Regions from separate parts of the Streptomyces sp. NBC_00637 genome, predicted to be linked through region 2. Evidence: riboswitches for the same ligand, from Rfam matches in the RefSeq annotation. Region 2 holds a riboswitch; the other holds the start of a gene.
What was found. A riboswitch is a leader RNA that binds a small molecule or an ion and turns the genes downstream of it on or off. The one in region 2 is predicted to bind thiamine pyrophosphate.
Positions count from the first base shown of each region.

Region 1 (7,794 bases), 1.9 Mb from region 2:
GATGAAGGCATTCCGGTTGGATGAACTGGAGGCGGAGCGAGCCGCCAACGACGGTGCCTATCTGCAGTTTCTGCGCGAACGGAACATGTCGGTCGGACTGTACGCGCTCGACGCCGGTGCGCATGATCCGCAGAATCCGCACCACCAGGACGAGGTGTACTTCGTCGTGAGCGGACGCGCCTCGATCACGGTCGGCCTGGAGACCACGCAGGTGGCGCGAGGCAGTGTGGTGTACGTCCCGGCGGGGGTCGCCCACAAGTTCCATCACATCAGCGAGGACCTGCGCGTGATGGTCGTCTTCTCACCACCCGAGGCCTGAGCCGTTCCCGCCCGAGACCGAGCCGCTTCTCCTGGTGCCCGTCCTGAGCGTGTCCTTCTGCCGGTCGACCGGCGGCCTCGGGGTTCCCTCAGGGTTCGGTCAGGGGAGGACAAGGGATGCGGAGCCCCCGTCGGCACCCCCTTCGGACCTAGCATCGGCAGCAGGACATCGAAACGCTCCGGCCCGACAGGGGTGCCGGGTATCGACCGAAGAGGATGAGGACAAGGGCGATGCGAGAGATCTTCGCGGGAATGCCGTGGTGGGTGAAGTGGGTCGCGGTGCCGGTCATCGCCCTGGTCGTGTTCGGCGGTCTGATAGCCAGCGTCGTCGGGTTCGTGATCGGCCTGCTCTTCAAGCTGCTGGTTTTCGTGGCCCTGGTCGGCGGACTGATCTACGTCGTAAGGAAGTTCACGTCGAGTTCCTCGTCACGCAGCGACTGGTGAGCGGTGTGGGGGCCGATGGGCGGTAACAGGATTCGCCTGTTCCCTCGGCCGGGGGAAGTTTCCCTGACAGCCCGTCTGTGAGCGGTGGCAGACGGTTAAAGTCCGGAACTCGTCGCGGGGAACGAACCCGCGAGTGGCGCACACCCCCCTCCCGTGTCCCCCCGCACGGGCCTCCCCCCTCGCGCTTCGGAAGTGACCCTTGGTCATGGTTGACACCGCATCGGCAGAACCGTTCGCACCCCCCGCCCGGCCGCGTTCCGCCGCGCCCCCGCTGCAACGCCCACCGAACACGACCACCCCCGAGCACCCACACTCCGCCGCCACCCTCATCGGCTCCGTCCAGCGCGCCATGCGACTGCTGGAATCCGTCGCGGAGCACGAGTACGGGGCTCCGGCCAAACAACTCGCCCGCGAGACCGGGCTCGCGCTGCCCACGGCCTACCACCTGCTGCGAACCCTTGTGCACGAGGGCTATCTGCGACGGGACAAAGGGCTGTTCTTCCTCGGTGAGGCGGCTGAACGGCTCGGCAGGAGCGGAGCGGCGCAGAAACGTCGCAGCACGGTCGCCGACACGCTCGCCCAGTGGCGCGATTCGATCGGTGTTCCCGTGTACTACGCCAGGTACCGCGACGGCGAGATCGAGATCATGTGCGTTTCCGACACCCCGGGCAATCCGGCGGTCGAGGAGTGGGCCGACTTCGGCGAGACCGGACACGCGCACGCCATCGGCCAGTGCCTGCTCGCCCAGTTGGACGAGGACGCCCGCCGCGACCACCTGCAGCGCTATCCCGCGCAGTCGATCACCCCGTACACGGTGCGTGACAACCACAGTCTGTTGCGGCGCCTGGAGCGGATGCGGCGGATGGAGCCGGTCGTCGAACGGCAGGAGTACGCGCTGGGTACCGTGTGCGCCGCCATTCCGATCACCGTGGGCACCACGGCGGCCACGATGGCGATCTCTCTGCCCGCCCATCAGGCGGACCGTTTGCTGCCCGCGGCTCGGCAACTTCAGAGCGAGGTCGGACGGCTGATGGGGTCGCTGGCGATCTCTATCAGTATCTGAAAACTCACTCCTTGTGATCTGTTGTGTACTTTCTGCAAGATGCGTGCAGTGTCAGAAGGTCCATTCCCGGCCAGTCGGCGGTAAGTGACGGGGTTAGGCGATGCGCGAGTCGGTACAGGCAGTACAGGCAGAGGTCATGATGAGCTTCCTCGTCTCCGAGGAGCTCTCGTTCCGCATTCCGGTGGAGCTGGGTTACGAGTCGTGCGATCCCTATGCCGTGCGACTGACCTTCCATCTGCCCGGTGATGCCCCGGTGACCTGGGCCTTCGGGCGCGAGTTGCTCATCGACGGGGTGGGCAGGCCGTGCGGCGAGGGGGATGTCCGTGTCTCGCCGGTGGATCCCGATGTGCTGGGGGAGGTCCTGATCCGTCTTCAGGTAGGCGGCGACCAGGCGCTGTTCCGCTCGTCGGCGGCCCCGTTGGTGGCGTTCCTCGACCGCACCGACAAGCTGGTTCCGTTGGGCCAGGAGGGTGCTCTCGCCGATTTCGACACGCATTTGGACGAGGCGCTGGACCGGATCCTGGCGGAGGAGCAGAGCGCCGGCTGACGTGATGGCGAAGCGACGAAGGGTGCCGCGTGCCGCACAGCGATCGGTGTTGTGCAGGAACGCTTCTTCACGGCGGGACGCAGGCGCTGAACGGCTGTGCCGGGCACGCGTGGCGCGCCCGGAGCAGGCCGATGGTGTCGGCACTCGGGCGCTCTCCCGCCTCAGCGCTTGCGCCGCCTGCCCCGGCCGCCCCGGACCTGGGCGCTGCTCATGCCCGTGCCCGCGCCCGTGGCCGTCGCCGCAGCCGGAATCGCCGGAGCCGCTTCCGTAGCCGTCCCGGGTGCCTTGCCCGAGCCTGGCCGGTCCGCGGAGACCACCAGGGCCGCCAGAACCGTCGTGACGGGCACGGAGGCGACCAGGCCGATCGAGCCGACCAGGGTGCGCACGATCTCCTCGGCGACCAGCTCGCTGTTGGCGACGGCGCCCACGCTGCTCTGCGCGATCGAGAAGAGCAGCAACAGCGGTAGCGCGGCACCGGCGTAGGCGAGAACGAGCGTGTTCACCACGGACGCGATGTGGTCACGGCCGATGCGGATACCGGCCCGGTACAGGCCGCGCCAGCCCATCGCGGGGTTGGCCTCGTGCAGTTCCCAGACCGCCGAGGTCTGGGTGACCGTCACGTCGTCGAGCACGCCGAGCGAGCCGATGATGATGCCGGCCAGCAGCAGACCACTCATGTCGATCGACGGGTACAGGCCGTGGATCAGGCCGGTGTTGTCGTCCGTGTTGCCGGTCAGCGCGGCCCAGTCGATGAACAGCGAACCGAGGACGCCGATCAGCAGCAGTGAGATCAGGGTGCCGAGCACGGCGACGGACGTACGGGCCGAGAGCCCGTGACAGAGATACAGCGCGATCAGCATGATGGCACTCGATCCCACCACCGCCACCACCAGCGGGTTCGACCCCTGAAGGATCGCGGGCAGGACGAAGAAGTTCAGCACCATGAAGCTGATGGCCAGGGCGACCAACGCCATGACGCCCCGCAGCCGTCCGACGACCACGACGGCGACCGCGAAGATGATGGCCAGGACGGCCATGGGGATGCGGCGGTTCACGTCGGTGACCGAGTACTGGAGGTCCTTCGGCGCGGAGGGCTCGTAGGCGACCACGACCTTCTCGCCCTGCTCCAACTGCCGTGACTGGTCAGGCTGGACGATCTCGGTGAACGTACGGCCCTTGTCGTCGCCCGTGTCCACCCGGATCGTGGCCCGCTTGCAGGCGCCGCTCGCCTGCTGCTGCGCGGAGGAGCCCTCGGCGGTGGAGGTGTCGCCGGTCGGGGTCTCGCCCGAGGCGTTCACCGACGCGCAGCTCACGCTCACGACCTTGGTGACCGTGGCCTGTTGGGTCTGCCGGTCGAAGCCGACTCCGGTGCGCTCGTGGGCCGGGGCCCCGCCGGGCCACAACACCACGAGGCCCACCAGGACCGCGGCGCCGAACGGGATGAGGATGGCCGCGATGACCTTGCGCAGGTGCTGGGAGACGGGAGCGGCCGGGCCGTGACTGTGGCTGTGCGAATGCCCGTGCCCACCGCCGGAACCGGAGCCGTGCCCGTCGCCCGGGCCATGGCCGTGACCACCGCCGTCGCCCGCGCTGTGACCGCTCCCGGTGCCGCCACCATGACCGCCGTCGAGGCTCTGCCCATGACCGTGCTCGCGGTCGAAGCCGTATCCGTCACCCGGAGCAGAGCCGTGACCGGGATCAGGACGAGGGCCCTGGCCCGGACGAGGACCGGCGCCGTGGCCGGGGCCGTACTCCTGGCCGGGCACGGGCCTGTTTCCGTACTCCTGGCTGTCCCCGTGGCCCTGACGGTCCCCGTATCCCTGGCCGTTGCCGTAGCCGGGTCCTTGCCCGCCAGGAGCCGCGGCGCGTCTCAGCCCGCCGAGCCCGCCGGCGTATCCCGGGCCGCGGTCGGGGTTGTGCGGGTGGTCGTGACCGTCGCCGAAGTCGCGGTCGCCTCTGGGGCCGCCGACGGAACCGTTGCCGGAGCCATTGCCCGAGCCATTGCCGGGGCCGCTGCCGGCGCCCGGTCGGCGGGGCGGCTCGGGCGGCGGGTACGGGGGCTGGTGTGTCGTGGTCACCGACCGATCATCGCAAGAACGACACGGGCCCTCTGTTCACCGCGCCAGAATTGACGCTAGCGTGGAGGCAACCTTTGCACACGCGGGAGCTCGGAGCACCGGGCTGAGAGGGCGCTGACCTCCGTCTTCGCGATGTTTCACGTGGAACGTCTCTCGAATCGAGTGATGTTTCACATGAAACATCGGCAGGCGGTAGCCGCTGCGTCGACCGCCGAACCTGTTACCGGGTAATGCCGGCGTAGGGAGTAGGTCTTATGACCAACAAGGACGCACGCACGCCTGCCTTCACGCAGAACGCGACCAGCGAGAGCACGGTCGACGTGAACGCCTCGGAGGCCGGGAAGTCCATCGGCTGGCACAAGGGGTTCATCGAGGGCGCTCGCCCCGATCTCCGGGTGCCGGTTCGTCAGGTGCATCTCACCAACGGAGAATCGGTCACCCTGTACGACACGTCCGGCCCGTACACCGATCCACTCGTCGAGACCGACGTCCGCAGGGGCCTGTCGCCGTTGCGGGAGAACTGGATCATCGCCCGGGGCGACACCGAGGAGTACGCGGGCCGTCCGGTCCGCCCCGAGGACGACGGCATCAAGCACACCTCGCCACGCGGCGGTCTGCGCAACCTCGACGCGGTCTTCCCGGGTCGGCCGCGCCTGCCGCGCCGGGGCAGGGACGGTGAGGCGGTCACTCAGCTCGCCTATGCGCGCCGGGGGGAGGTCACACCCGAGATGGAGTTCGTGGCCATCCGGGAGAACGTTTCTCCCGAGGTGGTTCGCGAGGAGATCGCGGCGGGCCGCGCCGTACTGCCGGCCAACGTCAACCATCCGGAGATCGAGCCGATGATCATCGGCAAGCGGTTCCTGGTGAAGGTCAACGCCAACATCGGCAACTCGGCGGTGACGTCCTCCATCGAGGAGGAGGTCGAGAAGATGACCTGGGCGACCCGGTGGGGCGCCGACACGGTCATGGACCTGTCGACCGGCCGCAACATCCACACCACCCGCGAGTGGGTGCTGCGCAACTCCCCGGTCCCCATCGGCACGGTGCCGCTGTACCAGGCGCTGGAGAAGGTCGACGGCCGCGCGGAAGAGCTCACCTGGGAGATCTACAAGGACACGGTCGTCGAGCAGGCGGAGCAGGGGGTGGACTACATGACCGTCCACGCCGGCGTCCGCCTCCCGTACGTCCCGCTCACCGCGAACCGCAAGACCGGCATCGTCTCGCGCGGCGGTTCGATCATGGCGGCCTGGTGCCTCGCGCACCACAAGGAGTCGTTCCTCTACGAGAACTTCGAGGAGCTCTGCGAGATCCTCGCCGCCTACGACGTCACCTATTCGCTGGGCGACGGATTGCGGCCCGGTTCCATCGCGGACGCCAACGACGCTGCGCAGTTCGCCGAGTTGAGGACACTCGGGGAACTCAACCGGATCGCGAAGCGTTTCCATGTTCAGACGATGATCGAAGGCCCGGGCCATGTCCCGATGCACAAGATCAAGGAGAACATCGACCTTCAACAGGAGATCTGTGATGAAGCTCCGTTCTATACGCTCGGCCCGCTGACGACGGACGTCGCGCCCGCGTACGACCACATCACCTCCGGCATCGGTGCGGCGATGATCGCCTGGTGGGGCACGGCCATGCTCTGCTATGTCACGCCCAAGGAGCATCTGGGCCTGCCCAACCGTGACGACGTCAAGACCGGCGTCATCACCTACAAGATCGCCGCCCACGCAGCCGACCTCGCCAAGGGGCACCCGGGTGCGCAGGAATGGGACGACGCGCTGTCCGACGCCCGTTTCGAGTTCCGCTGGGAAGACCAGTTCAACCTCGCCCTCGACCCGGACACCGCACGGGAGTTCCACGACGAGACACTCCCCGCGGAGCCGGCGAAGACGGCGCACTTCTGCTCGATGTGCGGGCCGAAGTTCTGCTCGATGAAGATCAGCCAGAGCATCAACGAACGGTTCGGCGCCGGGGCGGCCGACGGGGCCTCACCGGAGGAGATCGCCGAGGGCATGCTGGAGAAGTCGAAGGAGTTCGCGGCGAGCGGGAACCGGGTGTACCTGCCGCTGGCTGACTGACGTACCTGGATCGGCGCTGTCCTCCGAGGTCCGACACCTGAGCTCGGGCGGGGACCTGAGGTCGGGCCTGGGGGCAGCGCCAGGAGGGGTCGTCACCGAGGGGGAGAGACGACGTTGTTGGAATGGGTGAAGTCGACGGCGCCGGTCCGGTCATTGGCCTGGCGGGGCGATGAGCTGGTCGACGTGGTCGGCGGCCGGGTATGGAGCAGCGACGGTGTGGAGCGCCGCACGGCCGTCGATCACGGTCCCGCCTTCGACAGAGGTGCCGTCTCGCCGTCGGGCCGCTACAGCGTCGTCTACGCGGAACGGGGGACCGAGGCGCGCTTGTTGGAGGGGACACATCTCCTCCGTGAACTGACGCGCAGCCCGGACCATGCCGAGGACTACGACTACCCGGTGGCCCTGGGGATTCTGAGGGACGGCCGGGAGGTCCTGATCCACTGCCCGGAGGAGTGCAACGTGCTCCAGATCGAGGACGTGGCGTCCGGGTAGCGGCTCACCACCGGCGCCCGCGAGGCGAAGGACGTGTTCCATTCCCGGCTGTCGGTGACCGGGGACGGCAGGCACCTGCTGGTGGCCGGCTGGTTGTGGCACCCGTACGGAATCGTCGAGGTCTTCGATCTGGAGAGAGCCCTGGCAGACCCTGCCGTACTGGATGGGCACGGGGTGCTGCCGACGCGGCCCGGGATCGATGCGGAGGTGGTCTCGGCCTGCTGGCTCGACGACGACCTGCTGGCTGTGGCTACCGGAGGCGAGCATCTCGACGACGACGACGACGATGACGATGACGAGGACCAGGACGACGACGGCCCCGACCTCGGACCTGGCCGGATAGGAGTGTGGTCCCTGTCCCGACGCGCGTGGCTGCGTCGGAGTTCCGTCGACTTCGAGGTCGGCACGTTGATGGCGGGTGGTGGCCGTGTCGTCTCGCTGCACGGGCACCCTCGGCTGATCGACGTCATGACCGGTGAAGTGCCGGCGGAATGGCCCGAGGTGAAGGTGTCCCGCCGTGACGGAGCCTACGGAGTCACCCACATACCGACACCCGTCGCGGCCATGCGTCCCGACGGCACGCTCCTGGCGGTCGCCCAGGAGGAAAGCATCGCGTTCGTCCGGTTGCCTCGGGGCGCCGGCTCGGCACACTTGCGTCCATGACAGCGCGATTCCTGAGCAAGGGTGCCAATCTGCCGGTCGACGAGGCGGACGTACGGGTCGAACTCAGCTGGGCCGAAAGCGCCGGTGGGCCGGACATCGATGCTTCGG
Region 1 is NZ_CP109046.1:4,279,836-4,287,629, forward strand. Features, by position in the region: gene OG440_RS18715 (cupin domain-containing protein) at 2-319, shown strand; gene OG440_RS18720 (DUF5326 family protein) at 550-762, shown strand; gene OG440_RS18725 (IclR family transcriptional regulator) at 968-1,825, shown strand; gene OG440_RS18730 (SsgA family sporulation/cell division regulator) at 1,926-2,372, shown strand; gene OG440_RS18735 (YibE/F family protein) at 2,534-4,138, opposite strand; TPP riboswitch at 4,523-4,712, shown strand; gene thiC (phosphomethylpyrimidine synthase ThiC) at 4,705-6,531, shown strand; gene OG440_RS18745 (hypothetical protein) at 6,646-7,023, shown strand; gene OG440_RS18750 (hypothetical protein) at 7,057-7,686, shown strand; gene OG440_RS18755 (VWA domain-containing protein) at 7,683-7,794, shown strand, end outside.
Region 1: another riboswitch for thiamine pyrophosphate. It lies ahead of thiC (phosphomethylpyrimidine synthase ThiC); the one in region 2 lies ahead of OG440_RS10135 (thiamine ABC transporter substrate binding subunit).

Region 2 (7,794 bases):
CTGCAAGAAGGCGCTCGACGAGGCCGAGGGCAGCGTCGACAAGGCCGTCGAGGCGCTCCGGATCAAGGGCCAGAAGGGCGTCGCCAAGCGTGAGGGCCGCTCCGCCGAGAACGGCGCCGTGGTCTCGATCATCGCCGACGACAACTCCTCCGGCGTCCTCGTCGAGCTGAAGTGCGAGACGGACTTCGTCGCCAAGGGCGAGAAGTTCCAGGCCGTCGCCAACGCGATCGCCGAGCACGTCGTCAAGACCTCCCCGGCCGACCTCGAGGCGCTCCTCGCGTCCGAGATCGAGGCCGGCAAGACCGTCCAGGCGTTCGTGGACGAGGCCAACGCCAACCTCGGCGAGAAGATCGTGCTGGACCGCTTCGCGCAGTTCGCCGACGGCTTCGTGACCGCGTACATGCACCGCACGATGCCCGACCTGCCCCCGCAGATCGGTGTCCTCGTCGAGCTGGACAAGCCGAACGCCGACGTCGCCAAGGGCATCGCCCAGCACATCGCCGCCTTCGCGCCGAAGTACCTCTCCAAGGACGACGTGCCGGCCGAGGTCGTCGAGACCGAGCGCCGCGTCGCCGAGGAGACCACCCGCGCCGAGGGCAAGCCCGAGGCCGCCCTGCCGAAGATCGTCGAGGGTCGCCTCAACGGCTTCTTCAAGGACGCCACGCTGCTCGGCCAGCCGTACGCGCTGGACAACAAGAAGTCCGTCCAGAAGGTCCTGGACGAGGCCGGTGTCACCCTGAAGCGCTTCACGCGCATCAAGGTCGGCATCTGAGTCCGTGCCGCGATCGACGCGCCGGCCCGATAGGGTCGGACGCAGTCGTCCGGTACGCCGTCACGCGCGTGCGTGGCGGACGACAGCAGATCTGACGAGGAGGCCATTGCCGCGCACGGGTTGGAACACCCCACCGGCAATGGCCTTCTTCGCATGTGCACCACGTGAAAGAGGCGGGATCTCCCATGACCACCAAGGCCCAGAAGAGCGACGACGGCACACTACGCGGCCGGTTCATGCTGAAGCTGTCCGGGGAGGCGTTCTCCGGTGGCGGGGGCCTGGGCGTGGACCCCGACGTGGTGCACAAGATCGCCCGTGAGATCGCCGCCGTCGTCCGTGACGGCGCCGAGATCGCGGTCGTCATCGGCGGCGGCAACTTCTTCCGCGGCGCCGAGCTCCAGCAGCGCGGCATGGACCGAGCCCGCTCGGACTACATGGGCATGCTCGGCACGGTCATGAACTGCCTCGCCCTCCAGGACTTCCTGGAGAAGGAGGGCATCGACAGCCGCGTGCAGACCGCCATCACCATGGGCCAGGTCGCCGAGCCGTACATCCCGCTGCGTGCCGTGCGGCACCTGGAGAAGGGCCGTGTGGTCATCTTCGGTGCCGGTATGGGCATGCCGTACTTCTCCACCGACACCACCGCCGCCCAGCGCGCCCTGGAGATCGACGCCGAGGCGCTGCTGATGGGCAAGAACGGCGTGGACGGCGTCTACGACTCCGACCCGAAGACCAACCCGGCGGCCGTCAAATTCGACGCCCTCGGCTACGGCGAGGTCATCACCCGCGACCTGAAGGTCGCCGACATGACCGCGATCACGCTGTGCCGCGACAACAAGCTCCCGATCCTCGTCTTCGAGCTTCTGACCGAGGGCAATATCGCTCGCGCCGTGAAGGGTGAGAAGATCGGCACGCTTGTGGGTGAGCAAGGCAGCCGGGCCTGACCGGAAGACCCCCGGTTTCGTACGACAACACCTGACCGGGGGACGGGGCGTGGCCGGGGGATGGACAATGTCCTGCCGGTCGGGAACCGTGCAGGAACAAGACGCGACGCAGCCGGCCCGCCTCCGCAAGGAACCGCAGCCGGGCCTACTCAAGACACGCAGGAGCAAGTGGTGATCGAAGAGACCCTCCTCGAGGCCGAGGAGAAGATGGAGAAGGCCGTCGTGGTCGCCAAGGAGGACTTCGCCGCGATCCGCACCGGCCGTGCGCACCCGGCGATGTTCAACAAGATCGTTGCCGACTACTACGGCGCACCGACGCCGATCAACCAGCTGGCCTCGTTCTCCGTGCCGGAGCCGCGCATGGCGGTGGTGACCCCGTTCGACAAGACCGCCCTGCGCAACATCGAGCAGGCGATCCGCGACTCCGACCTGGGCGTCAACCCGAGCAACGACGGCAACATCATCCGAGTGGTGTTCCCCGAGCTGACCGAGGAGCGCCGCCGCGACTACATCAAGGTCGCCAAGGGCAAGGGCGAGGACGCCAAGGTGTCCATCCGCGCGGTCCGCCGCAAGGCCAAGGACGCGATCGACAAGATGATCAAGGACGGCGAGGTCGGCGAGGACGAGGGCCGCCGTGCCGAGAAGGAACTCGACGACACCACCGCGAAGTACGTCGCCCAGGTGGACGAGCTCCTGAAGCACAAGGAAGCGGAGCTGCTCGAGGTCTGATGAACGACTCTTCCTGGGGCTCACCGCCACACGCCGGGTCGCGGGCCGGGTACTGGGGGCCCGTCGACCAGGGGCCTGTCCAGGGGGCCGCCCCGGCGGGTCCCGCGTACGATGCGCCTGAGGCGCAGCAGACTCGCCCCATGCCCATCGTCCCCGACGTCCCCGCGCACGGCGGAAACCAGGATGACGACCGGGGGGCCGCTCGGCCGGGCGGCCCCTTGTTCTCCAACCGGCCCTACGGCAACCAGCCGTACGGCGACGCCGCCCACGGCCACGACACACCGACGGCACAGCCCTACGCGGCGGTGCCGCAGAATCCGGAGCCCATGCCCGACGCCCCTCACCCGGCGCCCGCACCCCAGAAGAAGAGTGCGGGCCGAGACCTGGGCGCGGCCATAGGGGTCGGGGTCGGGCTCGGTGTGGTGATCATCGCGTCGCTGTTCGTCGTCAAGGCCGTGTTCATCGGCGTGATAGCGGTCGCCGTGGTCGTCGGCCTGTGGGAGCTGACCAGCAGGCTCCAGGAGCGCAAGGGCATCAAGGCGCCGCTCGTGCCGCTCGCGGTCGGCGGGGCGGCCATGGTCGTCGCCGGCTACGTGCGCGGTCCCGAGGGCGCCTGGGTCGCCATGGCCCTCACCGCCCTCGCGGTGCTGGTCTGGCGGATGACCGAGCCGCCGGAGGGCTACCTCAAGGACGTCACCGCCGGCGTCTTCGCGGCCTTCTACGTCCCGTTCCTGGCCACGTTCGTCGCCCTGATGCTCACCGCCGACGACGGAGCCTTCCGCGTCATGACGTTCCTGCTCCTGACGGTCGTCAGCGACACGGGCGCCTACGCCGTCGGCTGGCGCTTCGGCAAGACCAAGCTCGCCCCGCGCATCAGCCCGGGCAAGACCCGCGAGGGCCTGCTCGGCGCGGTGTCGTTCGCGATGGTCGCCGGCGCGCTGCTGATGCAGTTCGTGATCGACGACGGCACCTGGTGGCAGGGTCTGCTGCTCGGCCTGGCCGTCGCGGCCAGCGCCACGCTCGGCGACCTGGGCGAGTCGATGATCAAGCGGGACCTGGGCATCAAGGACATGGGCACGCTGCTCCCCGGCCACGGGGGCATCATGGACCGCCTGGACTCCCTGCTGCCCACGGCCCCCGTCGTGTGGCTGCTCCTCGTCCTGTTCGTGGGCTCGGGCTGATCCACCCGGTACCACCGGCTCGTACGGGCCCTCTCCCCGGAATGCGGGGAGAGGGCCCGTCGCCGTGCTGGTGCCGTGCCGTGCCGTGCCCTGCCGGGCCGTGGCCGGGCCGTCGGATCCGGGAGACCTCGTTCCCGGACCGTGCGAGGCCGATCCGGGCTGACGGACGGCACCCGCCAGTGACCGCCCCCACCCTGCTGTGGCCTGGGCTGCCCGAGTTGATCTGCGACACTGGAAGGGTTATGCCGAAGCCCGGAGAACTTACTTTCGTCGCCCCCCGCGGAGCCAAGAAGCCGCCGCGGCATCTCGCCGACCTCTCGCCCGCCGAGCGGAAGGAGGTCGTGGCGGAGATCGGGGAGAAGCCGTTCCGTGCCAAGCAGCTGGCGCAGCACTACTTCGCGCGCTATGCGCACGACCCGGCGGAGTGGACCGACATCCCCGCCGGTGCTCGCGAGAAGCTGCGTGAGGCGCTGCTGCCGGACCTGATGTCGGTCGTGCGGCATCTGTCGACGGACGCGGGGACCACCCGCAAGACCCTGTGGCGGCTGTTCGACGGCACGCTCGTGGAGTCGGTGCTGATGCGCTACCCGGACCGGGTGACGATGTGCATCAGTTCGCAGGCCGGGTGCGGGATGAACTGCCCGTTCTGCGCGACCGGGCAGGCGGGGCTGGACCGGAACCTGTCCACCGCCGAGATCGTGCACCAGATCGTCGACGGGATGCGGGCGCTGCGGGACGGTGAGGTGCCCGGAGGGCCGGCCAGGCTCTCCAACATCGTCTTCATGGGGATGGGCGAGCCGCTCGCCAACTACAAGCGGGTCGTGGGTGCCATCCGCGCGCTCACCGACCCGGCTCCGGACGGACTCGGCCTCTCGCAGCGGGGCATCACCGTGTCGACGGTCGGGCTGGTGCCGGCCATCCACCGGTTCTCCGACGAGGGCTTCAAGTGCCGGCTCGCGATCTCCCTGCACGCGCCGGACGACGAGCTGCGCGACACCCTCGTCCCCGTGAACACGCGGTGGAAGGTGCGCGAGGTGCTGGACGCCGGGTTCGAGTACACCGAGCGGTCCGGGCGCCGGCTGTCCATCGAGTACGCGCTGATCCGCGACATCAACGACCAGGCCTGGCGTGGTGACCGGCTCGGGCGGCTGCTGCGCGGCAAGCCCGTGCACGTCAACCTCATCCCGCTCAACCCGACCCCGGGTTCGAAGTGGACGGCCTCCCGGCCCGAGGACGAGAAGGCCTTCGTCGAGGCGATCGCCGCGCACGGGGTGCCCGTGACGGTCCGGGACACCCGTGGTCAGGAGATCGACGGGGCGTGCGGTCAGCTCGCTGCCACCGAGCGGTAGTCTGACCTCGGTATCAGTACATCTTCATATTCCGACAGGGGAGCGCCACAGCGCTGAGAGTGCGGGAGAGTCCGCAGACCCTCTGAACCTTGCCCAGGTCATTCTGGGTAGGAAGTTCGGTCATCACTCAAGCTGTTGCGCCCTGCCCGGGCGCCGGCGGAACCTTCCGCCGGTGCCCGGGCAGGGCCGCGTCTCTTCCTGGTCAACCCCAGGAGGAAATCCAGTGCACACCAGGACGTTCGTGGCCGCGGCCGTCGGCCTCGGCCTCGTCACGCTGTCCGCCTGCGGATCGTCGGACGACGGCGGTTCGGCGGCCGACTCCAAGACCGTCACCCTCGTCAGCCACGACTCGTGGGCCGTCTCCAAGAGCGTGCTCGCGGACTTCGAGAAGAAGTCCGGCTACCAGGTGAAGGTCCTCAAGGACGGCGACGCCGGTCAGGCCGTCAACAAGGCCATCCTCACCAAGGACAACCCGCAGGGCGACGTCTTCTTCGGCGTCGACAACACCCTCCTGTCGCGCGCCCTCGACAACGGGCTGTTCCAGTCGTACGAGGCGAAGGGCACCGACCAGGTTCTGCCCGCGTACCGGGCCGACCAGGACAAGCACCGGGTCACGCCGGTCGACACCGGCGACATCTGCGTCAACTACGACAAGGCGTACTTCAGCGAGCACAAGCTGACACCGCCCGCCTCCTTCGACGACCTGCTGAAGCCCGCGTACAAGAACCTGCTGGTCACCGAGAACGCGGCCACCTCCTCGCCCGGCCTCGGCTTCCTGCTGGGCACGGCGGCGAAGTACGGCGACGGGGGCTGGGCGGACTACTGGAAGAAGCTGAAGGCCAACGGCGTGAAGGTCGTCGACGGCTGGGAGCAGGCCTACAACGAGGAGTTCTCCGGGTCCGCGGGCGGAAAGAAGGCGGGGGCCGACCGGCCGCTCGTCGTCTCGTACGCCTCCTCGCCGCCCGCCGAGGTGATCTACGGCGACCCGAAGCCGGCCACCGCCCCGACCGGCGTCTCCGCGGGCACCTGTTTCCGCCAGGTCGAGTACGCGGGTCTGCTGAGCAACGCCGCCAACGCCAAGGGCGGCAAGGCGCTCCTCGACTTCCTGCTCACCGCGGAGTTCCAGCAGGACATGCCGCTGAACATGTTCGTCTACCCGGTGCGCAAGGGGGCCGAGGTCCCGGCGGAGTTCACGCAGTTCGGGCCGCAGGCGAAGGACCCCGAGACCCTGGACCCGGCGAAGATCGCCGACAACCGTGACGACTGGGTCAAGTCATGGACCTCGCTCGTACTGAAGTGAGCAGACGCGAGGCCCGCGCGGGGAACGCGGCGCGGCTCGGACTCATGGCCGTGCCCGTCGCGTTCTTCGCGGTCTTCTTCGCCTACCCGGTCGCCGCGATCGTCGCCCGTGGGCTCGGCGCCGACGGGGACGGGGGCTTCGGGCGGCTGTGGGACGTGCTCGCGCAGTCCGGCATCCGGCACGTGCTGTGGTTCACCACCTGGCAGGCGCTGGCCTCCACGGCGCTCACGCTCCTGGTCGCGCTGCCGGCCGCGTATGTCTTCGCCCGCCTGGAGTTCCCGGGCCGGCACGTGCTGCGCGCGGTCGTGACCGTCCCGTTCGTGCTGCCGACGGTCGTCGTCGGCACGGCGTTCCTGGCGCTCGTCGGGCGTGGCGGACTGTTCGACGAGCTGTGGGGCGTACGGCTGGACACCACGGTGTGGGCGATCCTGCTGGCGCACGTCTTCTTCAACTACGCGGTCGTGGTACGGACGGTGGGCGGGCTGTGGTCGCAGCTCGATCCCCGGCAGGAGGAGGCGGCGCGGATGCTCGGCGCGTCCCGCCTGACCGCGTGGCGCACGGTCACGCTGCCCGCCCTGGGGCCCGCCGTCGCCGCCGCCGCGCTGATGGTCTTCCTCTTCACCTTCACCTCCTTCGGGGTGGTGCAGATCCTCGGCGGCCCCACCTTCTCCACCCTCGAAGTGGAGATCTACCGGCAGACCTCCGAGATCTTCGATCTGTCCACGGCCGCCGTCCTCACGATCGTCCAGTTCGTGGCCGTCGGCGCGATCCTCGCCGTGCACGCCCGGACCGTACGGCGGCGGGAGACCGCGTTGCGGCTGGTGGACCCGTCGGTGACGGCACGACGGCCGCGCGGCGCCGGGCAGTGGGCGCTGCTGGCCGGGGTGCTCGGCACGATCGCCGTCCTGCTGGTGCTGCCGCTGGCGGTGCTGGCGCAGCGCTCGTTCGACGCGCCCGACTTCGCCTACTACAGGGCGCTGACCAGCGACGACGGCAATGTCTTCCTGGTTCCGCCGATCGACGCGATCGGCAACTCGCTCCAGTACGCCGTCACCGCGACCGCGATCGCCGTGGCCGTCGGTGGGCTCGCCGCGGCCGCGCTCACCCGACGGGACGCCGGACGGCTGGTCCGTGGCTTCGACGCGCTGCTGATGCTGCCGCTCGGCGTCTCCGCGGTGACCGTCGGCTTCGGGTTCCTGATCGCGCTCGACGAGCCTCCGCTCGACCTGCGCGGTACCTGGATCCTGGTGCCGCTCGCGCAGGCGCTGGTCGGCGTCCCCTTCGTCGTTCGGACCATGCTGCCGGTGCTGCGGGCGGTGGACCAGCGGCTGCGCGAGGCGGCGGCCGTGCTCGGGGCGTCGCCGTGGCGGGTGTGGCGCGAGGTCGACCTGCCGATGGTGTGGCGGGCGCTGCTCGTCGCGGCCGGGTTCGCCTTCGCGGTGTCGCTCGGCGAGTTCGGGGCGACGGTGTTCATCGCGCGGCCCGACAACCCGACGCTGCCGGTCGCCGTCGCACGGTT
Region 2 is NZ_CP109046.1:2,395,880-2,403,673, reverse strand. Features, by position in the region: gene tsf (translation elongation factor Ts) at 1-772, shown strand, start outside; gene pyrH (UMP kinase) at 958-1,716, shown strand; gene frr (ribosome recycling factor) at 1,888-2,445, shown strand; gene OG440_RS10145 (phosphatidate cytidylyltransferase) at 2,445-3,626, shown strand; gene rlmN (23S rRNA (adenine(2503)-C(2))-methyltransferase RlmN) at 3,869-4,975, shown strand; TPP riboswitch at 5,002-5,107, shown strand; gene OG440_RS10135 (thiamine ABC transporter substrate binding subunit) at 5,199-6,275, shown strand; gene OG440_RS10130 (ABC transporter permease) at 6,251-7,794, shown strand, end outside.